Regions from separate parts of the Streptomyces sp. NPDC051018 genome, predicted to be linked through region 4. Evidence: riboswitches for the same ligand, from Rfam matches in the RefSeq annotation. Region 4 holds a riboswitch; each other region holds the start of a gene.
What was found. A riboswitch is a leader RNA that binds a small molecule or an ion and turns the genes downstream of it on or off. The one in region 4 is predicted to bind cyclic di-AMP.
Positions count from the first base shown of each region.

Region 1: linked by a shared signal. The riboswitch ahead of ACIBCM_RS32925 (M23 family metallopeptidase) and the one ahead of ACIBCM_RS32545 (NlpC/P60 family protein) in region 4 are both predicted to bind cyclic di-AMP.
Region 2: linked by a shared signal. The riboswitch ahead of ACIBCM_RS24440 (C40 family peptidase) and the one ahead of ACIBCM_RS32545 (NlpC/P60 family protein) in region 4 are both predicted to bind cyclic di-AMP.
Region 3: linked by a shared signal. The riboswitch ahead of ACIBCM_RS28335 (M23 family metallopeptidase) and the one ahead of ACIBCM_RS32545 (NlpC/P60 family protein) in region 4 are both predicted to bind cyclic di-AMP.

Region 1 is NZ_JBITFN010000030.1:53,255-60,480, reverse strand. It holds gene trmB (tRNA (guanosine(46)-N7)-methyltransferase TrmB) at 1-321, shown strand, start outside; gene ACIBCM_RS32930 (PrsW family intramembrane metalloprotease) at 706-1,962, shown strand; gene ACIBCM_RS32925 (M23 family metallopeptidase) at 2,322-3,365, opposite strand; cyclic di-AMP (ydaO/yuaA leader) riboswitch at 3,377-3,523, opposite strand; gene ACIBCM_RS32920 (PP2C family protein-serine/threonine phosphatase) at 3,797-4,957, opposite strand; tRNA gene ACIBCM_RS32915 (tRNA-Met) at 5,415-5,488, opposite strand; gene ACIBCM_RS32910 (MerR family transcriptional regulator) at 5,586-6,341, opposite strand; gene ACIBCM_RS32905 (RNA polymerase sigma factor) at 6,546-7,226, opposite strand, start outside.
Region 2 is NZ_JBITFN010000015.1:91,623-98,848, reverse strand. It holds gene ACIBCM_RS24455 (DUF397 domain-containing protein) at 1-51, opposite strand, end outside; gene ACIBCM_RS24450 (helix-turn-helix domain-containing protein) at 214-1,071, opposite strand; gene ACIBCM_RS24445 (ATP-binding protein) at 1,351-1,782, shown strand; gene ACIBCM_RS24440 (C40 family peptidase) at 2,035-2,511, opposite strand; cyclic di-AMP (ydaO/yuaA leader) riboswitch at 2,515-2,675, opposite strand; gene ACIBCM_RS24435 (PASTA domain-containing protein) at 3,481-3,936, shown strand; gene ACIBCM_RS24430 (ABC transporter permease) at 4,204-5,211, opposite strand; gene ACIBCM_RS24425 (TetR/AcrR family transcriptional regulator) at 5,318-5,938, shown strand; gene ACIBCM_RS24420 (alpha/beta hydrolase) at 6,442-7,226, shown strand, end outside.
Region 3 is NZ_JBITFN010000020.1:106,380-113,605, reverse strand. It holds gene ACIBCM_RS28345 (GNAT family N-acetyltransferase) at 1-1,875, opposite strand, end outside; gene ACIBCM_RS28340 (HPr family phosphocarrier protein) at 2,089-2,370, shown strand; gene ACIBCM_RS28335 (M23 family metallopeptidase) at 2,876-3,652, opposite strand; cyclic di-AMP (ydaO/yuaA leader) riboswitch at 3,665-3,860, opposite strand; gene ACIBCM_RS28330 (M16 family metallopeptidase) at 4,088-5,485, opposite strand; gene ACIBCM_RS28325 (M16 family metallopeptidase) at 5,482-6,840, opposite strand; gene ACIBCM_RS28320 (DNA topoisomerase (ATP-hydrolyzing) subunit A) at 7,082-7,226, shown strand, end outside.
Region 4 is NZ_JBITFN010000029.1:59,015-66,240, forward strand. It holds gene ACIBCM_RS32535 (peptidoglycan DD-metalloendopeptidase family protein) at 1-1,201, shown strand, start outside; gene pcrA (DNA helicase PcrA) at 1,517-3,997, opposite strand; cyclic di-AMP (ydaO/yuaA leader) riboswitch at 4,648-4,815, shown strand; gene ACIBCM_RS32545 (NlpC/P60 family protein) at 4,817-6,055, shown strand; gene ACIBCM_RS32550 (hypothetical protein) at 6,187-6,540, opposite strand; gene ACIBCM_RS32555 (alpha/beta hydrolase) at 6,590-7,226, opposite strand, start outside.

The DNA of each region.
Region 1 (7,226 bases), on a different contig from region 4:
TTCCCCGACCCCTGGCCCAAGAAGCGGCACCACAAGCGGCGCCTGATCCAGCCGGAGTTCCTCACGCTCGCCGCCCGGCATCTCAAGCCCGGCGCCGTCGTGCACTGCGCGACCGACTGGGAGCCGTACGCCGAGCAGATGCTGGAGGTCCTCTCCGCGCACCCCTGCTTCGAGAACACCCGGGAGGACGGCGGTTTCGCCCCCCGCCCCGGTTTCCGGCCGCTGACCCGCTTCGAGGGGCAGGGGCTGGACAAGGGGCACCAGGTGCGTGACCTGCTGTTCCGCCGCCGTGCCGAGCCCTCGCCCGGGGCCGTTTCCTAGACGTCCGCCCCCGAGGGTGCGCGGCGCCGCCGCGAAGGTGTGCGTCGGCAGGTGTGCGTCGGCCGAACCGTGCGGGCCTGCCGGGGCGGCCCCGAACCCCGCCCGCGGCTCCCCGTCCGAGGTGTCTCGTCCCCGTCCCGCCAGGGCGCCTCGCGGCCATGCCCGTCCACGGAACTCCCGGCGCGCAACCGCCGGCCGTCCTCTGCGCCATCGCCAGGTGTCAGTACCTGTCGTTAGGGTCGACGGGTGTACGAGCCGTCGACCCCGCATCCATCGCCGCGCCCGGCGGGCCGACCGCCGCCCCACGCGGCGGATTCACCCGGTCCCTGGGCGGCGGCGCACCCCGCGGTTCCCGCGTTCGACCCGCGGCCGCAGTTCACCGCGATGCCGGAACAGGCCCGCTGGCGTTACAAACCGCGCCGGGCCTCCCGGTTCTGGCACAACAAGGCGGTCCGGGCCGGGATCCTCATCGTGCTGCTCGCGCTGTCCGGACTCGTCATCCTCGCCCTCGTACGCGAGCAGACGGGCACGGAGGGCTTCCTCGTCGGCCTCGCGCTCGCAACCCTGCCCGTACCGCTGCTCGCCACCGTGTTCCGCTGGCTGGACCGGGTCGAACCGGGCCCCTGGCGCAATCTGGTGTTCGCGTTCGCCTGGGGCGCGTTCGCCGCGGCACTCGTCGCGATCATCGCGAACACGTTCGCGACCCGCTGGATAGCCACCACCACCGCCGACCCCACCAGCGCGGACGCTCTCGGGGCGACCGTGATCGCCCCCGTCGTGGAGGAGAGCGCGAAGGCCGCCGCGGTCCTGCTGATCTTCACCTTCCGGCGACGGGACTTCACCGGCCTCGTCGACGGAGTCGTGATCGCCGGTTTCACCGCGACCGGCTTCGCCTTCACCGAGAACATCCTCTATCTGGGCACCGCGTTCGACGAGGACCAGGAGACGGGCTCGTCGGGCTTCGCCTCGGTCACCGCGGCGACCTTCTTCGTACGGATCGTCATGTCCCCGTTCGCGCATCCGCTGTTCACGGTGCTGACCGGTCTGGGTTTCGGTCTCGCCGCCCTGGCGGCGCGGCGCGCGCGGGTGCGGCGGATCGCGCTGCCGCTCACCGGACTCGTGCTGGCGATCGGCATGCACGCGGTGTGGAACGGCTCGGCCTCGCTGCTCGGCCCCTGGGGCTTCTATGTGGTGTACGGGGTGTTCATGGTCCCCGTCTTCGGACTGCTCACCTGGCTGACGATCTGGTCCCGGCAGCGCGAACTGCGCACGATCTCCGCCCAGCTGCCCGCCTACGCGGCCGCCGGCTGGCTGTCACCCAACGAGCCGCCGGCCCTGTCGTCCATGAAGGCCCGCAGGACCGCGCGGGAGATCGCCCGGCGTACGCACGGACCGGGCGCGGCGCACGCGGTGGCGGAGTACCAGCGGTTCGCGACCTCGCTGGCGTTTCTGCGCCACCGGGCCGAGCGGGGTGCCGCGGACCCGGACTTCACCGAGCGGGAGCAGGAACTGCTGCACCACATGTGGCAGCGCAAGGGGATGGCGGGCCCGGCGCTGACCTACGCGGCCCGCGCGACGGGACGGGTGTGGGTGCCGCCCCCGCACCGCGACTACGAGGGGTTCAACCCGTACCGCATCTGAGCCGGTGTGCCCCCACGGCTCGTACGGGAGCGGCCGAGGGGGCGGAAGTGGGAGAGGGTACGGCACCGGCAGCCCTGGCATCGGGGGGTATGCGCCAGGGCTGCCGGAGTTCGGTGATCCGGGCCATCGAGGTGGTCCGGACGGTTGGGCACTCCGTACCGATCCGTTCGGTTCGGCGGTACGGGTCGCGCAGAAGTGGGTCCGTTACGCCGTCCCCTGCCTGGACCCGACGACAGTACAGGCACGAGGACGGACGCAGGCACGAGGACAGGGATGGGGACGAGCACGGGAAGGGACTCAGGTACGGCTCGCCCTGGACGTGTCTCCCGGTCACCGGGGCAGGGAGAGTTCCCGCCGGATCAGAGGGTGAGGCCCTTGCTCCGCAGCCAGGACGCCGGGTCGATCGTGCTCCCGCCGGGCGTCTTGACCTCGAGGTGCAGATGGGCGCCGGTCACATTGCCGGTCGCGCCGACGCGGCCAATCGTTTCGCCCGAGCCGACCTTCTGGCCCGCGCTCGCGTTGATGGACGACAGGTGCGCGTACATCACCTCCGTACCGTCGTTCAGCTCCAGCACGATGCGGTAGCCGTACGACCCGGACCAGCCCGCAGCCTTGATGGTGCCGCTGGTCACGGCCTTGACGGGGGTGCCCGTCGGGGCGGCGAAGTCGAGGCCGGTGTGCTGGCCCGAGGACCAGAGCGAGCCCGACTGGCCGAAGGAGGAGGTGATCGTGTACGAGGAGGTCGGCAGCGAGAAGCTCTTCGCGAGCTTGGCGAGACGCTCGGCCTCCGCCTTGGCCTTCGCCTCCGCCTCGGCCTTCTTCTTCTTGGCCTCCGCCTCGGCCCTGGCCTTGGCCTCCGCCTTCCTCGCCTCGGCGGCGGCCTTCTCGGCCGCGGCCCTCTCCTCCGCGGCCTTCTTCTCCGCGTCCGCCTGGGACTGCTGCTGCTCGGCCTGCTGAAGGATGCGGGAGCGCAGGGCCTCACCGGCGCCCTGGGCCTGGTCACTCGTCCCGGCGCCCTCGGTGGCCTCGGCAGCGCTGCCGCCGATGGTGCCCATCGCGGCGAGCGCGGTGCCGGCGTCACCGTCACCGCCACCGGAGTCCTCGGACGGCTTCAGGCCGTCGGGCAGGTTCTCCGCGAAGCCGTCGGGGAGGGAGATGGAGACCGCGGGCTTGTTCTGCGCGGTGGCGATACCACCCGCGCCGACCGCCGCGATCACCCCGACACCGAGCACCGTGGAGCTGCGGGCGATTCCGCCCCGCTGCTTCATGACACGGTGGCGGCCACGCACCGGACGGACTGAGTCCGCCGTGGGGTTCCACTCTCCGAAGGACCGTTCGGCCCCTTCTCGGCTGAAGACACCGGACCTGGCGGGTGCCTCCGGGGCAGGACTGTTGGACGCCACTGAGGCGTTCTCCTTTCCTTCCTTCTCGCCTACCGGGTTAGCTGACGGGTTCGGAGCAGGAAGGTCTCCTACGAGTTCCTCCGCAGGGTGCGAAGGCGCCCGATTCACCCCAAAAGGTGGTTCCCCGGTTCCCTTGCGGGATTCGGCGCACGCGCACGGCGCCGTCCTGACGACGGCTGGGACAACCGCGCTGCGTTATCGAACGTTAATAGACACGGGGACCGGATTCCAAGCCGTTCCGGTGGATCGCTCGTGACCGGGCGCCGGACCAACCGGGACACAAGCGACCGGAGTCGGGCGACTTGATGCCCACTCGGCCGACATCACATCGCTGATGGTTCATCACATGCCGAACAGAAGGCCGTACTTCACTACCCGCAGTACGGGGGCCGGGATGAGAACAGTTTCATCGAGGCGTTGCCCGCCCCTCATCACCGGAGACCGTCCGGCGCTCCCGGCTGTGGGACAACCGACACCGTTCTCCGGCGTGTCGGCTGCCGTTCACCCGCCCGGGTGAGGGCCAGCATCGCCATGTCGTCCGTGGCGCCGCCGCCCGTATGCCGGCGTACATCCTCGACCAGGGCGTCCAGCAGCTCCCCCGGGCCGGGAAAAATCCGGCCGGCCAGCCGGATGCCGGGCTCGTAGAAGACCCCGGCCGCGTTTCTTGCCTCGGAGAGCCCGTCCGTGTAGATCAGCAGGGTGGATCCCGCCGGCAGGGGATACTCCTCGGCCCGGTCCGGCCACTCCCCCAGCTCGCCCATGCCGAGCGGCAGCGCGGGCTCACGCGGCGCCAGCTCCTCCAGCAGACCGTCACCGTGCAGCATCAGCGGCTCGGGATGACCCCTGTTCACCAGGCGTACGGCGCCCCGCCCCCGTGGGATCTCCGCGAGTACGGCGGTGGCGAACCCCTCGAACGTGTCCAGGCTGCCCCGCCTCTTGGCCTCACGGACGAGCGCTCGTTCCAGTCGCTCGGCCACACCCTCCAGCGAACTCTCCTGCTCGGCCGCCTCCCTGAATGCGCCGATGATCACGGCCACCGTCTCAACGGCCCCCAGCCCCTTCCCCCGTACGTCCCCCACCACCAGCCGCACACCGTGCGGAGTGTCCTGCACGGCGTAGAGGTCGCCCCCGATGAAGGCGTCGGCGAGCGCGGCCTCGTACCGCGCGGCGATCTGGAGCCCGCCGATCTCCTCGGCGGGCGTGGGCAGCACGGCGCGCTGCGCGGCCTCGGCGATGACCCGCGCCGAGGCGAGCCGCTGCCCGCTGCGGCGCACGACCCGGTTGATCAGTAAGGCGAGCAGCGAGACGGTGACCACGGTGGTCAGCTCGGTGTATCCGGCGGACTGCGTGAGCGTCTTGTCGTACAGATGCAGCGACAGCTCCGCGAGGGACGCCGTGATCCCGGTCAGCAGGGTGTTGGTCCAGGAGAAGAAGGGGGCCGCGACCAGCGGGGCCGCGGCGAACAGCGGCACGCCGGTGAAGTTCTCCGGCGCCAGCAGGTCATGGGTCACCCCGCCGACGATCATCAGCACCGGCAGTACGCGGAGGAAGCGGCGGGCGCCGAATCCACTGCGCTGCTCCACGTCCGCCAAGGGTGCACTCCTCCCCGGTCCGCCCGCGCGGCAGCGGCCCGGTACCGCGCCCCCTCCAGGTTCGCCCCAACCGGGCCGGGGAGCGAGCCGCCATCGGCCGAATGGGGTACGGACACGACCTCCGGCCACCGGTTCCGATTCCGGTTCCGGTTCTGGACCGGGTCGATGTCTGGAACGGGCTACCGCTTGTAGCTCTGGCTCTGGCTCCGATTCCGGTTCCTGCTCCAGTTCCGGTTCGGGTTCCGTCAGGTGCTGACCGTCGGGCCGGGGCCTTGTCACACCGCACGAGCGGGGGTGCGCAACGCCGTCGTACAGGGTCATGGGCTCCGTGGATCGGCCATGCGCCGGGGGACGGACGACGAGTGTGACGTCGGCACACGTCGGCGGGGAGGGCAAGCCGTGGGACAACACGCCGATGGCCCGGCACTCCATCGAGTGCCGGGCCATCGGCTTTCAGTAGCGGGGACAGGATTTGAACCTGCGACCTCTGGGTTATGAGCCCAGCGAGCTACCGAGCTGCTCCACCCCGCGTCGGTGAACACAACCCTACGCCATCCGGAGCAAGATCCACTCCCATTTTCGACGCGGTGGCCCTCGAAAGCCGGAATCCGGCTCGGGGAGGCGGGGGTCAGTCGGTGAGATGGCGCTCCCCATAGACCGTCATGGCGTCCCGGACGAAGGCGGCCGTTCCCTCCCCGTACTTGTCGTAGTTGGCGCCGAAACGCTCGTCGGCGACGTACATCTCACCGAGCCCGATGAAATGTTCCCTGCTCAGCGCGCCGATGGCGCCCGTCGCCGCCTGCCACTCGTACATCCGGGCGGTGATCGCCTGCACCTCGTCGCTGTCGGCGGGCCTGCCGTCCTTCAGGGCCAGGGCGTAGTCCCTGGCGATCGCCTCGTGCTCCTCCCGGTGGTCGCGCCTCTGGCTCTCGTCGAGCGAACGCCACCAGCGGTCGCCCCGCTCGTACGCCTCCCGGCCCCAGCTCTCGGTCACCTCCCGCTCGTACCGCGAGTGGTCGAAGCCGTCGAGCACTTCCTCGGCCATGAGTTCCTCCCCCTTCTCGGTCTTGTGGAGAGTGGTCCGCACCGAGGCGATCTGCCGCCCGATGCGCTCGCGCTCCTGCTCCAGCAGCCGCAGATGGGCGCGGAGCGCGGCGGTGGTGTCGCGCTGCCCTTCGAGCACCTCGGCGATCGCGGACAGCCCGAGACCCAGCTCGCGCAGCAGCAGAATCCGCTGGAGGCGCACCAGCGCGTCCGGACCGTAGTAGCGATAGCCGTTACGGCCGACACGGCTGGGTTCCAGCAAGCCGATGTCGTCGTAGTGCCGCAGAGTCCGGCTCGTCGTGCCGGCTCGGCGGGCGATTTCCTGGATCGACCACTCCATGTCCTGAACGGTAGATCTTGACGTTACGTCAAGGTCAAGCGCCGGGACCGAGCGGGCGGAAGGGGTGGTCCGGGTCCTGGTGGGGGCAGACACGGGCGCGGTTCACAGGCCTGTCCGTACGTCGGCCACCGGCAGGCGGTTCGCGGGTGAACCCGCAGGTCAGCTCCTGCGTCGACCCGTGGATCAGGGGGATCGGTCCGCGGGTCAGGGCTCCAGGCGGGCCGCGCAGCCCCGGAGATAGCGTTCCTCCGGCAGGCTGAGCGTACGCTCCGCGGCACGGCGGTAGGCATCGCGTGCGCCCTGTGTGTCGCCGGACCGCTCCAGCAGATGCGCGCGGACCGAGTCGAGCCGGTGGTGGCCCGCGAGCCGGTCCTCCAGTCCGGCGACCTCGGCGAGCCCGGCCTCGGGCCCGCGTACCATCGCGACGGCCACGGCCCGCCCCAGCTCGGCCATCGGTTCCGGGGCCAGACGTACGAGCAGGTCGTACAGCGCGAGAATCTGCGGCCAGTCGGTGTCCTCGGGGCGCTCCGCCTCGTCGTGGAGGGCCGCGATCGCCGCCTGGAGCTGATACGGCCCGGCGGGTCCCTGCCCGAGGGCCTTCTCCACCAGGGCGATGCCCTCCTCGATGGCCTTGTGGTCCCAGCGGGTGCGGTCCTGTTCGTCGAGCGGGATCAGCTCGCCCTGTGCCCCGGAGCGGGCGGCACTGCGCGCCTCCGTGAGCAGCATCAGCGCCAGCAGCCCGGTGACCGAACCCTCGCGCGGCAGCAGCCGCCGCACCGCACGGGTCAGCCGGATCGCCTCCCGGGCCAGGTCGGAGCGGTGCAGCGCGGTGCCCGATGTGGCCGTATAGCCCTCGTTGAAGATCAGATAGAGGATCTGGAGCAC
Region 2 (7,226 bases), on a different contig from region 4:
CGCCTCGACGCAGTTGTTCATGCCGGTGCTGCGGCTGCTGCGCCGCCACATTAAGACGCTGTCGTGGTTCACGGGGGCGCCGTACGGGTGAGGGGCGGACACCGGGCCCGGTGTTGCGGGAGAGACGTGCGCCGGGGCGGCGGCTGCGGAGTCGGCGGATACACGGGCGAGTGCGGGGTCGATGTGCGCGAGGCGATCGGACATGGAGCCTCCCTAAGCGTCATCCATGAGCGTGGCGATGAGATCCAGGGAATCCACCGCGGACAGGGCACGCGCCTGCATGGTCGTGAAGGCGGCGCTGTACACCTCACGGTCTTCTGCCCGCTCCAGATGGAGGCTACTCGTCAAGTGGTCAAGAACGACCACATCCAGATCAGAAGTGTTCGGAAAGGAGAAGATAACGAAAGAGCTGGCGAGTCCGACATAAGCGCCGACGGAGAACGGCAGCACCTGGAGCCGTACATGCGGAAGCCGGGCCGAGCGGACCAGCTCCCTCAGCTGCTCCCGCATCACCCGCGGCCCCCCGACCTGCCGTCGCAGCGCCGCCTCGTCGAGGACGACCCGGAGCTTCAGCGGATCCCTCGCGCGCAGCACCGCCTGCCGGGTGATCCGCACCTCCGCCAGCGATTCGACGGTCGCCTCCGGCAGATCCTCCAGCGTCGCCCGGGTCACCGCCCGCGCGTACGCCGGGGTCTGGAGCAGCCCCGGCACCACCGAGGTCTCCAGCGTGCGCACCGAGCACGCCTGGGCCTCCAGGGAGATGAAGTCGCGGTACTCGGGCGGCAGCAGCCCCCGGTACGCGTACCACCAGGGCGTGCCCGAGCCGCCTGCCGCGCCCGCGAGTGTCTCCAGCAGCGTCCGCAGACGGGGGTCGTCGACCTCGTACACATCGAGGAGCAGCCGGACATCGGTGGCCTTGACACCGCTGGCGCCGGTCTCGATCCGGCTCACCTTCGACTGGTGCCAGCCGGCCAGCGCCCCGGCGCTGCGGCTGGTCAGCCCCGCCGCATGGCGCAGCTTGCGGAGTTCTTCGCCCAGTTTGCGGCGGCGCACCGCGGGGCCGTGCTGCATCGGGGATTCCTTCCGCTCGGTTGATCCACGGTCCGGCGCCGGCCTTACGGCCGGTCGCGCCGGACCGTCGGACAGAGTTGTGAGTGTGGGTCCAAACGCGGTTTCGCGCGGCAGAGTTCACCGCTTTGGGCGACAGATATATGCATATCTTGGTGGATCACCACTCGCGGCGGCGCGATGAGTGGCAGTCTGGCGCGAAGCGCAATCCGTGGCCGCCCAGCGCACTCCATCCGCTACGAAGTCGGAGCACGGCCGCGGTGGGAAAGGGACAGCGTCGCCATGGCAGATCAACAGGAAGCATCCATCACTCTGCCGAGCGATCCCGCTTCGGTGTCGGTGGCACGGAGGTATGTCACCGACGTCGTATCCGAGTGGGGTCTGCCCGCCGGCAGCGAGACCGTCGACACGGTCCGGCTGATCGTCTCGGAGCTCACCACCAATGCGGTCCAGCACACCTTCGGCCAGTCGCCCACCTTCACGGTGGATCTGACGCTGGAGCGGGACGAGGAGCTGCGCATCGGGGTGACGGACAGTCACCCGCGCTGGCCCCAGCGGCTGCCCGCGGCGGTACGGCAGGACAACGGGCGGGGGATGGTCATCATCCGCAGCCTCACCGCGCAGTCGGGCGGACGGCTCTCGGTCACCCCCACCCCCGAGGGCGGCAAGACCGTCTGGATCGCCCTGCCGTGGACCGCGGCCGTACGGAACTGATCACCCGGCCGGGTGGTCCGGCTGTCGGCTGGGCGCAGGGAGCAGCGCGGCGCGCATCCCGGGGCCGGGTTCCCGCCGCGCGGCCGAAGGGGCGGGCGGCGCAGTGCGCCGAGCCCCCGGGACGCCGTGTGTCCCGGGCCCGGGGAGGCCGGGGCACCTGCCGGGAGCCCTTTCGAAAACGGCGCGTTCACGCCGGTACGCCGGCCACCGGGGACACCCGGCGACCGGCTTACGGCTGCTGACGGCAGACGGTCAGCGCACCCGTCCGTACCAGACGCTCTTGCTCCAGATCTTGTCCAGCTTCACCCACGACCCCGTCTTGGGGGAGTGCCAGATCTTTCCCTTTCCGGCGTAGATGCCCACGTGGTAGACCCTCTTGCCCGAGTGGAAGAAGACCAGATCCCCCACCTGCCGGCTGGATGCCGAGACCTTGCGGGTCGAGTTGTACTGCTGCTGGGCGGTCCGTGGCAGCTTCTTGCCCGCCTTCTTGTACGAGTAGAGCGTGAGGCCCGAGCAGTCGAAGCGCGAGGGGCCCACGGCGCCGTACTTGTACGGGGCCCCCTTCTTCGACGCCGCGATCTTGAGCGCCTTCCCCGCGTGTGCCGTGGCCGCTTGTGCCTCGGACGTGCCGCCCGGCACGAGCAGGGAGCCGCCGAGCGCGGCGAGGGTCAGGGCCGAAACGGCGCCCGCCCGGCTGATCAGAAACGGGACGTTCATCTGCGCACTCATGCGCAACCCTTCGTCAGCCGCCTGTGAAGGATGACCTGTCGGGTTCGGGCGGACGAAGGTGCCCGGCCGCGCTGGCGCGGCTTCACCCCGAGGAACGGATCCGGACGGTTCCGGCTGTCCCGTAATGCTCGGGTCCTCCACTCCTGCCGAAGCACTCCTGTCGACCAGTCGTCCGGAACAGCGGCAGGACTCGGCGTCCGTCCGGACCGCCCCGCCGAGGTGACGGGGGCTTGTCGTCCCAGGGATCTTGACCTACGGCGAGGCGGAATTCCGAGCCAAAACGGCGATATGTGAGTTTCAACACGAATGGGCTGTTCGGGTGGACGTGCCGTCTACAGGCATCGGAACTCGACGGCCGAGGAGGCCCGTACCAGCGAAGGAGCAAGGCGCTCCGCTTGCTTGCCGGTTGGCATGCGCAACTCGACCGTAGCCGCTCGCCGGGAAGCGACTACATCAATTGGGGGACCATTACTGGTACTCAACCAGCGGTTGACAGTTGCCACCGATTCCGCCGACGGGCGGGATCCGATGGAAGTGCCGTCCGGAATGCTCCCTTTTGGCGTATTCGCCGTCGAGAATCCTCAACGCCCCGCCGTGCGTGGCCGCGTGGACCTCGCTCTCGCCCCGGCGGTGTGGGGGCTCCCGTGCGTCCGCGGCGCGGTCGCACGGCCGGCGAGTGGCTGTGCGGGGGAAATCCATGGTCAGGGCATGTTCTGTCGTGACGGGCGCGGCCGCCCGGGGTGGAGCAATACGGCGTCCCGGCCGATTGATCACAACTGCGTCACTACCGGAAAGTACGTCCCGCCGGAGGGGAATCGGCACCACTACGGTCGGGCCTTCGGCAATCATCCTTTGGGGGGATACGTGAGCTGGGGTCAGCAGCCGCATGGGCAACCGACGGGGCAGTGGGGGCAGCGGCAGGCAGGGGGCCCGGCGCCCGGGAAGCGGCCGGGATGGGCGCGCAAGCGTGTGATCGTCCCCGCGGGCGCCTTCCTCTTCCTCATCGGTATCGGCATCGGCGCGGCGGGGAACGGCGGTACCCAGAAGGCGGGCGACGCCGGGGCCGCGCCGACCGCCACCGCGACCGCCACGGTCACCGCGCCGGCCGCGGCGGGGGCCAAAGCGCCGCCCGGACCCACGGTCACCAGGACGGTCACGGCGAAGCCCGTCGGCGACACCGCGAAGAAGCCGGAGAGAAAGCCCCTGCCCAACTTCATCGGCATGGGCCTCCAGGCGGCCCAGGACTCGGCCCAGGAGACGGGCTTCTACCTGATGACCTCGCACGACAGCACGGGTGAGGGGCGCAACCAGGTCTGGGACCGCAACTGGAAGGTGTGCAGCCAGGATCCGAAGGCGGGCAGCGTCGTGTCGGTCGACACCGAGCTGAACTTCGGCACGGTGAAGCTCGAGGAAACCTGCCCCTGACGTCCTGGGGCGGCTCCGAGCCGCTGAATCGGCCGTCTGTCCCATGGGCTGTCGTGAACCGACCGGCGAGTGAGCCGGGGAGCGGCCTGCGGGTGTCCGGTGACGCGAGCCCGTGCGGAGCCGGACGAACGGATCGACCGCGTCGTACGGGGGTTCCGTGCGAGGGGCGACGAGGGCACCCGTACAGCGGAGCCGTACACGGGCGGAGGCCCGACACCCGCCGACGGCCGCACGGCCGTCGGCGGGTGTCGGGCCTGTCCTTTGGGCTCAGCCGACCGGGGCCGGGGTGGTGTTCCGGAGCACCCCGGCGCTCTCGGGAGCCCTCCGGCGGCCCCCCAGAAGCACGGCGGCGAGTCCCAGAGCCGACCACAGGACGAGTGTGAGCAGTGCGCCGTCCGCGCCGTGCCCGTCGAAGAACGCCACCGAGCGCAGCAGTTGCGTGCCCGCGCCGGGCGGCAGCCACTGGCCGATCGTGCCCGCGGGCTCGGGCAGCAGCTCCGGTGCGCTCCCGGCTCCGGAGAACGGGTTGCCGAGAAGGACGAACAGCACACTCCCCAGCGCGATTCCGGGGCGGCCCAGCAGCGCCCCCAGCCCGGCGGCGCTCGCACCCGCCGCGAGGACGGTGAGTGCCACCACCCCGGCCTCGCCCCACCAGGGGCCGTTGAGGACACCGAGCCAGCTGTCGGCGACGGCGGCCGTGGTGATACCGAGGAGCGCCGCGGCGCCCACCAGGGCCGTCGCCCCACGGGCACCCCGCAGCCCCAGCAGCGTCACCAGTGCCCCGGCCGCGATACCGGCGATCGAGAGCGGCAGCATGCTCGCGGCGAGGGAACCGCCGCGCGGATCTCCGGGCGGAGCGGGCACGACATCGGTCACGGCGACCCGCTGTCCGTCCGGGACCTGCGCCGTGACGGCCTCCCGGAGCAGCCCCGCCACCACGGGGCTCGCCGCCGACGCGGTCAGCAGCCTGGGGCCCTCGGGGGTGACGGCCACCGCGCCGTACACCTCCCGCCGCTCGACGGCCGTACGCGCGGCGGCCTCGTCCTCGTAGCGGTGCACGTCGAAGGCCCCCTCGCGCTGCTCCAGCCGCTGCTCGACGGGGGCAGCGGCGGCCGGGGGGCCGGCGACCCCGATCGGCAGATCACGGGGAGCGGTGCGCGCGGCCGGCCAGGCGAACGCCCAGAGCGCCAGCCCGACCAGTACGGGTACGAGCACCATCACCGCGATCATCCGGCGCGCCGGGGTGACCGCGTGGACCGGTGGGACAGCGGACATGAGACACCTCGATTGCAAAGAGAAGGATCGTTCGTTTTCGTGAGTCCACCGTGCTCCGGGGCCTTGGTCCTTGTCAAGAAGGAATGTTCGTTTTAGATTTGTCCCCATGGCCCGTGTATCCCAGGAACACCTCGACGCCCGTCGCCGCCAGATCCTCGACGGCGCGGCGCGCTGCTTCTCCCGCAACGGCTTCCACGCCACCTCGATGCAGGACGTCCTCGGTGAGGTCGGCCTTTCGGCGGGTGCCGTGTACCGCTACTTCCGCAGCAAGGAGGAGCTGATCGAGGCGATCGCGGAGGAGACGTTCACCGGGATCAGGGCGGCGTTCGACGAGGCGGCCCGCACCACACCGCCCCCGCTGCCGGATGTGCTGGTCGCCCGGGTGCTGCGCGGGGTGTTCGAGCAGCAGAGCCACGACGACGACGGGCAGATGTTCGCCCGGCTCGTCGTCCAGGTATGGACTGAAACCCTGCGTAACGAAGTCCTGGGGGTGTTCCTCGAGGACAGCTACAGCCGTCTGCGCCTGACCTGGGCCGGACTCGCGGACGCCTACCGGGAGAACGGGATGCTGGCGGAGGACATCTCGGGCGACGACATGGCGCGCACGCTGATCGCCGCCGCGCAGGGCTTCATCACCCAGCACGCCCTCTTCGGAGGAATGAAGGCCGAGGTCCTTGAGAACGGGCTGAGCGGTCTGATGTCCATGCGCCGTCCCGAGGCTGACTGACCCGGGCAAGGAGGGCGCCGGTCCGTGCCTCCACGGTTTGCGGCTGCCCCGCCGACTCCCTGCGTGCGGGCGCTTGACCTCCGCGTGTGCGGGTGCGTGACCTCAGTGCGAGCGGGCCCGGGATTTCCGCGCGAGCGGGTCCGGGACGCGGATCGCCGGAGGCGGCCCCGCTCCCGGCCCGCCCCTCCCGGCCGCCCGGCCGCCGTACCGGATCCCGGACACCCCGCGGCAGGACGGGACCGTCATCGGCGGGTCGGGGACCCGTGTAACGCGGCCACGGCGAGAGTCCCGGGCGTGCCCCATGGGGCCGGTGAGACCGAATCCGGCGGTTGACAGGGGACGTTCGGCTCCGCGGAATCCTGCACCGCTCAGCGGGACTTCACCCACCGGTTATGGGTTCGGTAAAGAACATCAGTACCACCTGTCCCTGTACTCCCCCAGACGCGAGGATCCCCCGGACAACTCGTCACGGACAACTCGTCGACAGAAAGGGGGAGTTCTCCGTGAGACGCACAGCAGTGCTCGGCTCGGCCGGCACTCTGATGGCGGGCACGCTCATAGCGGGGGCGATAGCGGCTCCGGCCGCCGGCGCCGACAGCGGTCCCGGAGGTACCTCCGAGGCACGCGGTACGCGGATCGCCGCCGAACGCGCCGCGAACGAGGGCATCGACTGGGCGGACTGCCCCGACGGCTGGGGCATACCCCGACCCATCCAGTGCGGCTGGGTGACCGTTCCGCTCGACTACGCGCACCCCGGCGGCAGACAGATCAAGCTGGCCGTCGACCGGATCGGCAGCACCGGCACCCCGGCGGAGCGCCAGGGAGCCCTGCTCTACAACCCCGGTGGCCCCGGGGGATCGGGCCTGCGCTTCCCCACCCGGGTCACCAACAGGAACCCCATCTGGGCCAACACCGCCAAGGCGTACGACTTCGTGGGCTTCGACCCGCGCGGTGTGGGCCGCTCCGCCCCGATCTCCTGCGCCGACCCGCGGGAGTTCGTCAAGGCCCCCAAAGCCGACCCGGTGCCCCGCGGCGAGGCCGACAAACGCGCCCAGCGCAAGCTCGCCGCCGAGTACGCGAACGGCTGTGCCGAGCGCAGCGGCTGGATGCTGCCGCATATGACCACGCCGAACACGGCTCGCGACCTGGATGTCATCCGGGCCGCTCTCGGTGAGCGGAAGCTCAACTTCCTGGGTGTCTCCTACGGCACGTACATCGGTGCCGTTTACGCGACCCTCTTCCCGGGCCATGTCCGCAGGATGGTCGTCGACAGCGTGGTCAACCCCTC
Region 3 (7,226 bases), on a different contig from region 4:
ACGGGTGCTGCTCGCCGCCGCCAGCGCGTCCGCCAGGCCGCCCAGCTCGACATGGACCACGGCCACCGGTTTCGCCGGTGCGGACGCGGCGGCCTCGTGGAGCGCGGCGGCCAGCACCCCGCCGTCGCCGGTTTCCATGGTTCCGTCGTCGCCGACCCGGGGGATGGCCGTGACGATCACCGCATCGCAGCCGCCGTCCGCCAGGGCCGTCGCGAGGGCGGCACGGAAGTCGGCCGGGGTCGCGGCGGTCGTCAGATCGAGCGGGGGCATCGGAAGGAGACCCTCCGCCAGGCAGGCATCGTACGCCAGCAGCCCCAGCGACTCGGAGTTGCCGAGGATCGCCACCCGCGGGCCCGCCGGGAGCGGCTGGCCCGCGAGAAGGAGGCCCGCGTCGACCAGTTCCGTGACGGTGTCCACGCGGATGACGCCCGCCTGCCGCAGCAGCGCTCCGACCGCCGCGTCCGGAATGCGGGCGACCGGTACCGCGTGCCCCGGGGGCTCACTGCCGCTGTGGCGCGCCCCCTTGACCACGACGACCGGCTTCACCGCGGCCGTACGCCGGGCGAGCCGGGTGAACTTCCGCGGATTGCCGATGGATTCGAGGTACAGCAGGGCCACATCGGTGTCCGCGTCCTCGTACCAGTACTGGAGGAAGTCGTTGCCGGACACATCGGCACGGTTGCCCGACGAGATGAAGGTCGACAGTCCCGCGCCCCGGCGGTGCAGCCCGGACAGCAGCGCGATGCCGATCGCCCCGGACTGGGCGAAGAGCCCGATCCGGCCGGCCGCAGGGGCCTCGGGCGCCAGCGAGGCGTTGAGGCGGACGGACTCCGCGGTGCTGATGATGCCGAACGAGTTCGGGCCGATCACCCGCATGCCGTACGAACGCGCCCGGCGCACCAGGTCCCGCTGCCGCTCCCGTCCCTCCTCCCCGCTCTCCGCGTATCCGGCGCTGAGGACGACCAGTCCCCGTACCCCGTGCTCACCGCAGTCGGTGACCGCCTCCGGCACCCTCTCGGCGGGAACGGCGACGACGGCGAGGTCGACCGGCTCGCCCGTCGCGGCGACGGTCTCGCCGACGGAACGGAAGGCCGGGACCCCGTCGATCTCGCGCTGCGATGCGGGGAAAGCCCTGTTCACCGCGTAGGTCCGGCCGGTGTACCCCCCGCCGAGAATGTTGCGCAGTACGGTCCGGCCCACCCCGCCCGCGGCACGTCCGGCGCCGACGACCGCGACCGCCCTGGGCGCCAGCAGCCGCTGCACCGAGCGGGCCTCCGCACGCTGCTCCCGGCCGCGCTGCACCGCGAGGGACTCGGCGGTCGGTTCGAGATCGAGGGTCAGATGGACCGAGCCGTCCTCGAAACTGCGCTTCTGGGTGTAACCGGCGTCCCGGAGGACCTTGATCATCTTGTTGTTCGCGGGCAGCACCTCGGCGGCGAACCGCCGGATCCCTCTCTCACGCGCGACGGCAGCGATGTGTTCGAGCATCGCGGAGGCGATCCCGCGCCCCTGGTGGGCGTCCTGGACGAGGAAGGCGACCTCCGCCTCGTCGGCGGGCTCGCTCGCCGGACGCCCGCGCTCGTCGATCCGTTCGTAGCGGACGGTCGCGATGAACTCCCCGCCGGCCATGGCCGCGAGTCCCACCCGGTCCACATAGTCGTGATGGGTGAAACGGTGCACGTCCTTGGGGGACAGATGCGGGTAGGGAGCGAAGAAGCGGTAGTACTTCGACTCGTCCGAGACCTTCTCGTAGAAGCTGACCAGACGGTCGGCGTCGTCGGCGGTGATGGGCCTGATACGCGCGGTGGCGCCGTCGCGCAGCACCACGTCCGCTTCCCAGTGGTCGGGGTAGGCGTGATCGGACTCCGTCGGCATGGCAGAAAGCGTACGGCGCCCTCCCCCCTCGTGGAGGGCTCTCCGGGATGGTCACCGGGCGCTGCGGCAATGTCACAGGTCGCGGCCGGTCTCCGGGCACGGCAATCTGGGAGCGCCGACGGGTCCCACCTCGGGAAACCCGCCGGTACGGGCTTCGCGGCCCACCGTGAGAGACTGGTCTAGACAACCAATGATGACTTGAAGGGCAACACCATGGCTGAGCGCCGCGTCAACGTCGGCTGGGCCGAGGGCCTTCACGCCCGCCCCGCCTCCATCTTCGTCCGTGCCGCCACGGCGTCCGGTGTTCCCGTGACGATCGCCAAGTCCGACGGCACTCCGGTGAACGCGGCCTCGATGCTCGCCGTCCTCGGCCTGGGCGCGCAGGGCGGCGAGGAGATCGTGCTGGCCTCCGAAGCGGACGGCGCGGACATCGCCCTGGACCGGCTGGCCAAGCTGGTGGCCGAGGGACTGGAAGAGCTGCCGGAGACGGTCTGAGGGCGCTGCGCGGAGACCTCACAGGCACCGCGCGCCGCGTCCACATCCATCCACGTCCACGGATAGACCGCACAGAACACGCCGTACGGAGCATCCGGGCAACCGGGAGTCCGGAACGGCCGTCCGGCTCGTCGGCCCACCGCCCCCACAAACAGCACACAGGCGCCGTCCCGCACCCCGGGACCGGCGCCTCTCGCCGTATCAGTCGCCATCAGGGGGATTCCCGTCGCGCCGCCCCGGCAGGATGACGCGCCACCACCGCGCGAAATCGCTTCCGTGGTCCGGCCCGGCGACACGGGGTACGGCCCGACCACGCGGGTAACGGACCGGATGGCACGGAAACTGCCCTGGTGGCACGGACACGGCCCGGGACGCCGGGAAAGGCCAGGCACCCCGGGGAACAGCACCACGGAAAACATCCGGCACGACCGACGCCGAAGGCCCCGGCGTCACAAACGCCGGGGCCCGGTGACGGTGATCGCCGCGCGGACGGTGTCCGCCCGGGTCAGATCTTCACGCCGTGCGAGCGCAGATAGGCGATGGGGCTGATGTCCGACCCGTACTCGGCGTCGGTACGGACCTCGAAGTGCAGGTGCGGCCCGGTGGAGTTGCCGGTCGACCCCGCGAGCCCGATCCGCTCCCCCGGCATGACCTGCCGGCCGACCGAGACGCTGATGGACGACAGATGGCCGTACTGGGTGTACGAGCCGTCGCGCATCTTGATCACGACGTTGTAGCCGTACGCACCGCCCCAGCCCGCCTCGACGACGGTTCCGGCGCCCACGGACACCACGGAGGTACCGGCGGGGGCGCGGAAGTCGACGCCCGTGTGGGTGCCGGAGGACCACAGCGAACTGTTGGCCTGGTAGGCCGTGGAGACATGCGAGCCGGCGACGGGCAGCCGGTAGGTGTTGAGGAGCTTGCGCTCGGCCTCGCGGGCGGCGCGCTCCTTGGCCTCACGGGCGGCCTTCGCGCGGGCCTCGGCCTGGGCCAGCGCCCTGGCGGTGGCCTCGTCGGCCGCCTTGCGCTGGACGACGGCCTGGTCGGCGACCGTGTCGGCCATCCGCTCGGAACCCAGGGCCTCGATGACGCCGGTGTCCTCGGCGCTGAGGCCGGGCTCGGCGGGCTTGGCTTCGGAGTCCGAGTCGGCGGCGAACGCCGGTGCGGCGAGGGTTCCGATGACACCGGTGGTGGCGAGGGTCGCGACTCCGGCGATGCCGGCGCTCTTGCGAGACATCCGGCTCGGGCCGCGGTGTTTCCCGGCGGGGCGGGTGAACGCCATGAAGGGGCTTGTCCTTTCCTTCCCTCTCGCCTACCGGGTTAGCTGACGGGTTCGGAGCAGGAAGGTCTCCTACGGGCTCCTCCGCACGGATGCGAAGGGGTCCGATTCACCCCTGTGGGGATTGCCCCTCCGGGCGCGTACCGCGGCAGGAGGGAGGGTCCCCGGCTCCCCCGGCTCGCGCCTGACGGGGATTCGGCGATGACTGTCCGTGCCGCGGGTGCGGCGTACTCCCGACGAACAGCCGGGACGACGCTAGGCCGGAGAGCTGTCGATCACCAAACAGACGGCCGATTTTGTTGCTTACACCACAGGACGCGTCACCCGACTTCCCAACAATCCGGACATTCAGCGGGTCCGGGAACGAGCCAAGGGGAGAGCCCCGGTGTCCCGTGACACCGGGGCTCCCCCGTGCCCGCGGAGTGCGGGTGGGCTCAATCAGCCCGTGACGACCGTCACTTCGCCGATACCCAGCTCCTTCACCGGCTCGGCGATCTCCGAGGCGTCACCGACGAGCACGGTCACGAGCCGGTCCTCCGGGAACGCGCTGACCGCCGCGGCCGTCGCCTCCACCGTGCCGGTCTGGGCGAGGCGTACGTACAACTGCGCCTGGAAGTCGTCCGGAAGGTGCTGCTCCACCTGGTCGGCGAGGGTTCCGGCGACGGAGGCCGCCATCTCGTACCGCAGCGGGGCGACGCCCACCAGGTTCTGCACGGCGACATCGCGCTCGGCGTCGGTCAGGCCCTCGGCCGCGAGCGTCCGCAGCACCTGCCAGAGGTCCTTCAGCGCCGGACCGGTGTTCGGTGTGTCCACCGAACCGCTGATGCCGAGCATCGCGGCCCCCGACCCGTCGGGAGCGGAGCACAGGACCTGGCCGAAGGCCCGTACGCCGTAGGTGTAGCCCTTCTCCTCGCGCAGCACCCGGTCCAGCCGGGAGGTGAGGGTGCCGCCCAGGCAGTAGGTACCGAGGACCTGGGCGGGCCAGACGCGGTCGTGGCGGTCCGGGCCGATCCTGCCGATCAGCAGCTGGGTCTGCACCGCACCCGGACGGTCCACGATGACCACCCGTCCGGTGTCGTCCGCGGTGATCACCGGTGCCGTACGGCGCTCGGCGGTGTCACCGGTCCAGTCGCCGAGGGTCTCGGCGAGCACCGCGTCGAGGTCGACCCCGGTGAGGTCGCCGACGATGACCGCGGTGGCGGTGGACGGACGGACGTGCGCCTCGAAGAACGCCCGCACGGCCGCGGAGTCGATCCGGGCCACGGTCTCCTCCGTCCCCTGACGGGGACGGGACATCCGCAGCGAGGACGGGAACAGCTGGCGGTACAGCTCCTTGGCGGCGCGGCGGCCCGGGTTGGCCGTCTCGTGCGGAATCTCGTCCAGCCGGTTGCGTACGAGCCGCTCGACCTCGGCGTCGGCGAAGGCGGGCGCGCGCAGTGCCTCCGAGAGCAGCCCGAGCGCCTTGGGCAGCCGGGAGACGGGAACTTCCAGGGAGACCCGCACGCCCGGGTGGTCGGCGTGGGCGTCGAGCGTGGCGCCGCAGCGCTCCAACTCGGCGGCGAACTCCTCGGCGGAGCGCTTGTCGGTGCCCTCGGACAGGGCGCGCGCCATGATCGTGGCGACGCCGTCCAGGCCCTCGGGCTCGGCGCCCAGCGGGGCGTCGAGGGAGATCTCGACCGCGACGACCTGCTGGCCGGGGCGGTGACAGCGCAGCACGGTCAGGCCGTTGTCCAGCGTGCCGCGCTCGGGGGCGGGAAACGCCCAGGGCATGGGCTCGCCCGCCGTGGGCCGGGGGTGGAAGTCCATCGTGGTCAACGGCTCAGCGGCGTCGGTCACCGGTCCGCCCCCTCTTCTGCGTCGCTCGCGTCGTCCTGATCGGTCTGCTCGGCCGGGCCGGCGACCGGTTCGTACACCAGCACCGCCCTGTTGTCGGGGCGCAGCCTGGCCCGAGCGACCGACCGCACCTCGTCGGCGGTGACGTCGAGCACCCGCTCCACCGCGGTCAGCGCGAGCTGCGGGTCGCCGAACAGCACCGCGTACCGGCACAGTTCGTCGGCGCGGCCGGCCACGGTGCCGAGCCGGTCCAGCCACTCCCGCTCCAACTGGGCCTGGGCCCGCTCCATCTCCTCGGGAGTCGGCCCCTCCTCGGCGAACCGGGCCAGCTCCTCGTCGACGGCGGCCTCGATCTGCGGGACCTCGACCCCGCCGGACGTCTTCACGTCCAGCCAGCCGAGCGACGGCGCCCCGGCCAGCCGCAGCAGCCCGAATCCGGCGGCGACGGCCGTCTGGTCACGGCGTACCAGGCGGTTGTGCAGCCGTGAGGACTCCCCGCCGCCGAGCACGGTCAGCGCCAGGTCGACGGCGTCGCACTCGCGCGTTCCGTCGTGCGGCAGGCGGTAGGCGGCCATCAGCGCGCGCGCCGGGACCTGCTCCTCGACGACCTCCCGCAGTTCCCTGCCGATGTTCTCGGGGAGGGAGCCGTCGCGCGGGGGCTGTTTGCCGTCGTGGGAGGGAATGGAGCCGAAGTACTTCTCGATCCAGGCGAGCGTCCGCTCGGGATCGATGTCGCCGACGACCGACAGCACGGCGTTGTTCGGCGCGTAGTAGGTACGGAAGAAGGCGCGGGCGTCCTCCAGGGTGGCCGCGTCCAGGTCCGCCATGGAGCCGATGGGCGTGTGGTGGTAGGGGTGGCCCTCCGGATAGGCGAGCGCGGTGAGCTTCTCGAAGGCCGTGCCGTACGGAACGTTGTCGTACCGCTGGCGGCGCTCGTTCTTGACGACGTCCCGCTGGTTCTCCATCGACTCCTCGTCGAGGGCGGCGAGGAGGGAGCCCATCCGGTCGGCCTCCAGCCAGAGCGCCAGCTCCAGCTCGTGCGTCGGCATCGTCTCGAAGTAGTTGGTGCGCTCGAAGCTGGTGGTGCCGTTGAGCGAACCGCCGGCGCCCTGCACCAGCTCGAAGTGACCGTTGCCCTTGACCTGTTTCGAGCCCTGGAACATCAGATGCTCGAAGAGGTGAGCCAGTCCTGTACGGCCCTTGACCTCATGACGTGAGCCCACGTCGTACCAGAGGCAGACCGCGGCCACCGGGGTCAGGTGGTCCTCGGAGAGCACCACGCGCAAGCCGTTGGCCAGGCGGTGCTCCGTCGCTGTCAGGCCGCCCGAACCGGCCTGCGCTGTGGCCGTGTGACCCATGGGCATGTACGTCCCTTCGATCGCGATGCTGTCGGTTGTCTTCCCAGCACTGTCACTGTATGCAAGCGCGCTGACAGCTGGCGAAGTTCCCGTTTCGCGGCCGGCGAAGTTCCGGGAGCACGGCCGGGGGTTTCGGGGTGGCGGGGGGCGTGTTCACGGGTCGCGGTCCGTGTTGTCAGTGGGACGGGCCACAATGGTCGGCGTCAGTTCCCGATCCGGTACGTGAGGAGCAGCAGCCGCGATGGCCCGCCGCAGCACGAAAACCCCGCCGCCTGGGGGTCGCCCCGACCGAGGGTCAGGGGGAGATTTCGAGGAGCGGATCCTCGACATCGACGTCGTCGACGAGATGCAGGGCTCCTTCCTCGAATACGCCTACTCGGTGATCT
Region 4 (7,226 bases):
GGAGTTCACCGAGTACCGCGGAACCGGTGAGTTCGGCGCCGAGTTCTCCCCGGGTCCGCAGGAGTTCGGCGGCACCCAGGAGTTCGGCCCCGAGCTGATGGGGGAACTCGCACAGCAGACCGGCGCGGAAGCACCCGAGTACGCCGAGGTCCCCGAGTACGGGGAGACATCCGGCTACGGAACGGACTTCGGGACCTCCGCTCCCGGACACCCCTCCTACGAGAACGAACTCGACGGCGAGGGCGACACCGGCTCCGACACGGGCAGCGCCTCCGCCGGCACCGAAGCCGCGGCGACGGCGGATGACGGACCGAGCGGACCCGGCACGGGACTCGACCCGGAGTCCGGCTTCCACGACGGACCCGGCGGCGCGCCCGAGGCGGAGCCCGAACCGGACCGGGAGCCCATCAGGGCGGCCACTCCCGTCACCCCCCGCCCCGTGCGCCGCGCGAGTGGCGGAGCCCGCGGCCGTCGCCGTACTCCCGCGAAACGCTCCGCGCTCCTCACCGTCGCCGTCCCCTCCGCCTGTGTCATGGGCGTCGCGGGCATCGCCGCCGCCTCCGTCGGGGGCATGGGCGAGCCGCCGAAGGAAGACACCACCACGCTGGCCGCCGCCGACGCCTCCTCCGTCACGGAGGTCGCCGCGAACAGCAAGATGGACACCCAGCTCGCCGCACTGAGCGCCGAGGCCCGTGACTTCGGCGACCGCGCCTCCCGCACCCAGGAACGCATCGACCTGAAGGCACGCCAGGAGGCGGAGCGCCAGAAGCGCGAGGAAGAGGCCAAGCGGCGTGAGGCCCTGCGGCCCAAGTTCGCGCTCCCGGTGCAGCAGAAGGGCCTCAGTACGTACTACGGCCAGTCCGGTGTCAACTGGATGGCGTTGCACACGGGTATCGACTTCCCGGTGGCCTACGGCTCCGAGGTCATGGCCGCTACGGACGGCACCGTACGCACCCAGTTCAACAGCGCCTACGGCAATATGGTCATCGTGACCGCGCCCGACGGCACCGAGACCTGGTACTGCCATCTGTCGAGCGCCAAAGTCCGCTCCGGCAAGGTGAAGGCCGGTGACGTCATCGCGTACTCCGGCAACTCCGGCAACTCCACCGGCCCCCACCTCCACTTCGAGGTCCGGCCCGGCGGCGGCTCCACGATCAACCCCCTGACCTGGCTCCAGAGCCACGGCCTCAGCCCGGTCTGATCCAGCGCCGTATCGCCCCCGCCGGCCAGGCCCGCGGTCCCCGTCGGCCCAGGCCGAGGGGCCGGCCGCCGACCTCAACAAACCCCGGCGACGACAACACCACCGCACGGCCCTCGCCGCTGGACCGCGTCCGCGCTGCGCCCTCGGCCATGGGCACCCACCGAACCCTTGGACCGCACCCGACGGTACGCATCCGCCCCGCGCCATCGGCCTCCGCCCGGCAACGAGCCGTAGGTCCTCGCACGGCCCGGAGCCGGTGGATCAGCGGGCGGCCCAAAAAGGAGCAGCCCGCGCTCCGGGCGAACGGCCCGCCGCCTACAGCTTCTCGACCGGCGCGTACCGCAGCAGCAGCCGCTTCGGCTTGGCGCCACCGAAGTCGATCATCGCCTCCGCCGTCTCCGCCCTTCCCGAGACCTCGATCACGGTCCCGAGCCCGAACTGGTCGTGCGTCACACGGTCGCCGACCGCGAGGGAGATCACCGGCTTGTCGGACGCCCCCCGCCGGGTGGCGAACCCGGCGGCGCCGGACGTCCCCGAGCGCCGCGACGACGGCATCGACGGCAGCCGGGAGCCGATACCGGCCGTGGGGCCCGCGGGCGCGGCCATCGGGCCCGTACGCTTCCACTCCAGATGCCGGCCCGGGATCTCCTCCAGAAAGCGGGACGGCGGGTTGTACGAGGGCTGGCCCCAGGCGCTCCGCATCGAGGACCGCGTCAGATACAGCCGCTCACGCGCGCGGGTGATGCCGACGTACGCGAGCCGGCGCTCCTCCTCCAGCTCCTTGGTCTGGCCGAGGGCGCGCATGTGCGGGAAGACACCGTCCTCCATGCCGGTCAGGAACACCACCGGGAATTCGAGGCCCTTGGCGGTGTGCAGGGTCATCAGGGTGATGACACCGGAGCCTTCCTCGTCCTCGTCGGGGATCTGGTCCGAGTCTGCGACGAGCGCGACCTGCTCCAGGAACTCGGCGAGGGTGCCCGTGCCCTCCTCCTCGCCCCGCGCCTGCTCGAACTCCAGGGCCACCGCGGCCAGTTCCTGGAGGTTCTCGATCCGGGTCTCGTCCTGCGGGTCGGTCGACGCCTGGAGTTCGGCGAGATAGCCGGTGCGCTCCAGGACGGCCTCCAGGACCACGGCGGGTCCCGCGCCGGACTCGGTGATCGTCCGCAGGTCCTCCATCAGAACGTTGAAGCGCTTGACCGCGTTCGCGGAGCGGGCCGCCATGCCGTACGCCTCGTCCACGCGCCGCAGCGCCTGGGGGAAGGTGATCTTCTCGCGCAGCGCGAGCGCGTCGATCATCGCCTCCGCCCGGTCGCCGATACCGCGCTTGGGCACATTGAGGATGCGGCGCAGCGGGACGTTGTCCTCGGGGTTGGCCAGGACGCGCAGATAGGCGAGAACGTCCCGGACCTCCTTGCGCTCGTAGAAGCGGACACCGCCGACGACCTTGTAGGGCAGGCCGACGCGGATGAAGATCTCCTCGAAGACACGGGACTGGGCGTTCGTACGGTAGAAGACGGCCACGTCGCCCGCCTTCGCGTCGCCCGCGTCGGTGAGCCGGTCGATCTCGTCGGCGACGAACTGGGCCTCGTCGTGCTCGGTGTCGGCGACATAGCCGGTGATCTGCGCGCCCGCGCCCGCGTTGGTCCACAGGTTCTTGGGGCGGCGGCTCTCATTGCGCTCGATGACGGCGTTGGCGGCGGACAGGATCGTCTGTGTGGAGCGGTAGTTCTGCTCCAGCAGGATGGTCGTCGCCTGGGGGTAGTCCTCCTCGAACTGGAGGATGTTCCGGATGGTCGCCCCGCGGAAGGCGTAGATCGACTGGTCGGCGTCGCCGACGACACACAGCTCGGCGGGCGGCAGATCCTCGTATCCGGTGCCCACCAGTTCGCGTACGAGGGTGTACTGGGCGTGGTTGGTGTCCTGGTACTCGTCGACGAGGACATGACGGAAGCGCCGCCGGTAGTGCTCGGCGACGTCCGGGAACGCCTGGAGGAGATGGACGGTCGTCATGATGATGTCGTCGAAGTCCAGGGCGTTGGCCTCACGCAGCCGCGCCTGGTACATCCGGTACGCCTCGGCGAGCGTCTTCTCGAAGCCGCCCCCGGAGCCGGCGGCCTGGTCGGCGTAACTCTCCTCGTCGATCAGCTCGTTCTTCAGATTAGAGATCTGGGCGCTGAAGGACTTGGGCGGGAACTTCTTGGGATCCAGGTCCAGATCACGGCAGACCAGGGCCATCAGCCGCTTGGAGTCGGCCGCGTCGTAGATCGAGAACGACGAGGTGAAGCCGAGCTTCTTGGACTCGCGGCGCAGGATACGGACGCAGGCGCTGTGGAACGTCGAGACCCACATCGCGTTGGCGCGCGGGCCGACGAGCTGCTCGACGCGCTCCTTCATCTCACCGGCGGCCTTGTTGGTGAAGGTGATCGCCAGTATCTGCCCGGGGTGGACGCTGCGGGTCGCCAGGAGGTGGGCGATCCGGTGGGTGAGCACCCGGGTCTTCCCGGATCCGGCCCCGGCGACGATGAGCAGGGGGGAGCCGGTGTGCACGACGGCGGCGCGCTGCTGTTCGTTCAGCCCGTCGAGCAGGGCTTCGGGGTCCACGACCGTCCGGGGCGCGCCGTCGCGGTGGTACGCGCCTCTGGCGGGGGGTACGTCGAACGCGCCCTGGAAGAGATCGTCCGGAATCTCCTCCCGGGCCGGGCCCCCGGGACCCTCGTGGTCCTCGGGCGGCGGCGGGGGCTCCTCCGGGGTGCGCCGGAGGTTCGCCAGGAAGTCTTCGTCAAAGAGGCTGCTCATCGCTCTCCGAGTTTATGCCTCGGCACTGACAGCCCGCCGCCGCATCGGCCGCGGGGCCGCCGGGAGGCGTCAGGACACGGTGATCACACCGGTACGGCCCGGTCGTTGCGTACTGTACGCACCCGGGGACCGTACGGATACGGGCATACGGACATGCCGCCGGCACGGGCCTCGTGGAGCACGGCCCCGCCCCCGGTGACGGGTCCGGTGAGGCGGGCGGGGGGACGCGGGTCCGGTAAGGCGGGCGGGCTCCGGGCGAGGCGCCTCCGGGCGGGGCAGGCGTGCCGGGCGGGACGGCTCCGGGGAGGCGCGACGGGCATACCGCGGCCGGCACCGCGATACGACCGCCATCACGGCTGCCACCACCACCGCCACGGCCGTGACCAGCGGTGATCGTGTCCTCGTCCGGGTCCCCGGAGGGCGGCTCCGCCGTCACGCGGATACGGTTCCGGGAGCCCCCGCGCCCGCGCACCCGGGGTGGCCGGGCGACCTCTTTCGGTCATCGGCCGGGCGTCCCCGCGCCCGTGCACCCTCGACGCCAAGGTCACAGAAAAGTATCGGGAATATCGAACATCGGCCTTCACCGCGGCCACACGGTTGCTAGCGTGCTCGATCAGGCGGCCCGTACCCCCACGGCGATCCACGCCAAGCGGGCGGCCACGTCGAATTCGGGCTTCCCCCAAGGAAGTTCGAAACCGGGGACCCACCATGCACAACCGGGGTGAATCGGACTGGCCTGAAATGACTGGTCCGTAGGGCGACCTTCCGTTCCGCCCGAACCCGACAGCTAACCCGGTAGGCGGTCAACGGAAGAAGGAGATGCCGGCGTTGGCGTCGCATCGCAAGCCCCGCAGTCTTACCGCGCTCACCTCGAAACCCCTGACGGCCGCCGGTATCACCTCCGCGGCACTCGCGTCCGTCGGTCTGCTGTCGGCGGGGAACGCCTCCGCCGCGCCGGACGCGCCGGAGCCGAAGCCCTCCGTCGAGGAGGTGCAGAAGAAGGTCGACGACCTCTACCGGCAGGCGGGGACCGCGACCCAGGAGTTCAACAGGGCCAAGGAGGCGACCGCCGAGAAGCGGCGCGAGGTGGACCGGCTGCTCGACGACACGGCGAAGCGCGCGGACAGACTGAACGAGTCCCGCCGGACACTCGGCTCCTACGCCGCGGCCCAGTACCGCACGGGCGCGGTCAGCCCGACCGCCGCGCTGATGTTCGCGGACAGCCCGCAGCAGTTCTTCGACCAGAACCACTTGATGGACCGGATGACGGACCGTCAGCGCGAGGTCATAGCCGACTACGAGACCCAGCGGACCGAGGCCGCCGAGCAGCGGGAGCGGGCCGCGCGGAGCCTGGAATCACTCGCGGAGTCGCAGGAGACCCTGCGCAACGGCAAGCAGCGGGTGCAGGCGAAGCTGGCCGAGGCGCGCTCGCTGCTGTCGAAGCTGACGGCCGAGGAGAAGGCCCGGCTCGCGGCGATCGAGCGCGAGAAGGAGGCCGAGGCCCGCCGCCGGGCCGAGGCCAAGGCCGAGCAGGAGGCCCGGGAGCGGCAGCGGGCTCAGGAGGAGCGCAAGCGCCTGGAGAAGCAGCGCGAGCAGAGCGGGCAGCCCGGCAGCGGCACGGGCTCCGGCACGGGAAGCGGCTCCGGTACGGGATCCGGCTCGGGTACGGGCCAGGGGTCACGGCCGGGACCGGGCTCCGGCAGCTCCACCGCCAAGGCCGGCAAGGTCCTCTCCTTCGCCCGCGCCCAGCTCGGCAAGCCGTACGTCTGGGGCGCGGCCGGGCCCAGCTCGTACGACTGCTCCGGGCTGACACAGGCGGCCTGGAAGTCGGCGGGCGTGACCCTCCCGCGCACCACCTGGGACCAGGTGAAGACCGGCACCCGGGTGGCGACCAAGGATCTGCGCCCCGGTGACCTGGTCTTCTTCTACGACGACACCAGCCATGTCGGTATCTACACGGGCGGCGGCAAGATGATCCACGCGCCGAAACCCGGCGCGAAGGTCCGCGAGGAGTCGATCTTCTCCATGCCGATCCACAGCAGCGTGCGCCCCGCCTGACGCCGGCGCGTGCCCGGGACCGGTCGCGGTCGGATCCGCCCGTACACCGTCGTCCGTAGATACCCGCGTATGCCCGCGCAGGCCCGCGGACGTCCGTGCCCCTCGCCTCGCCGTGCCCGCGGCGGGGCGGCTCAGGTCCAGAGGGTCGCGATGAAGATGTTCACCATCGTGAGGCCGCCGACCGCGCCGAACAGGGCCTTGTCCACCGTTTCCTCGTCCCGCTTGACGTACACCAGGCCCAGGATCACCACCAGCACCGCCATCTTGACGCCGATCTTGACGTTGTTGACCGTCTGGTCGTCCGCCTGGTTCAGCCCGACCAGCGCCACTCCCGTGACCAGCATCGTCAGCGCGCCGTGGAGCATGCCCGGGGTGAAGCGGGCCGTGCCCTGCCCCATCGTCTTCATCTGGGTGAGGAAGCCGCCCAGCAGGGCCGCGATGCCGATGATGTGCAGGGCCACGAAGACATTGATGAGTACGTCCATGTGGCGGAGCCTAACCTCCCCATTTCGCCCCTCTCAGGGCAGGTGACCCTCAGCCGGGACCTCGGCCGTGGAGCCCGTGACCCTCACCCCGGACATCGGCCCTGGAACCCGTGATCCCCACCGGCGCCCAGGCCCCGGAGCCCGTGGGCCTTCCCGGAGCAACGGCGTCCGGGAGGCCGCCCGGGACATCGGCGGGGCCGCCCCCGGGTGTCCGCCGCGCCCCGCTCCCGCCGCCCCGGTCCGCCAGGCCCATCCGCCGCGTCAGCCACTCGAAGAGATACGGGACCTGCGCCTTCCACACCCAGGTCGAGTGCCCGCCCTTGACGGCCCGCAGATCCACCCTCGTCGGCGGCTCGGCCTCCGCCCTGAGCGCGAGACCGGGCAGATAGCCGTCCGCGCCCTGCCCCACCGCCAGCAGGGAAACGGGAGGCGGTTCCGCCGCCGCCCGCAGAATGTTCAGAACGTCGTTCTCACGGCGCAGCTCCGGATCGTCCCCGGTGAGCGAGGACTGCTCCGCGGCCGGATCGTTGTAGCCGGACAGGCTGACGGCGGCGGAGTAGCGGTCGGGGTGGGCGAGGGCCAGCTCGGCCGCGCCGTGCCCGCCCGAGGAGTAGCCCGCGATGGCCCAGCCTCCGGGGGCCAGGGAGACCCGGAAGTTGTCGGCGACCATCCTGCGTACGTCGACG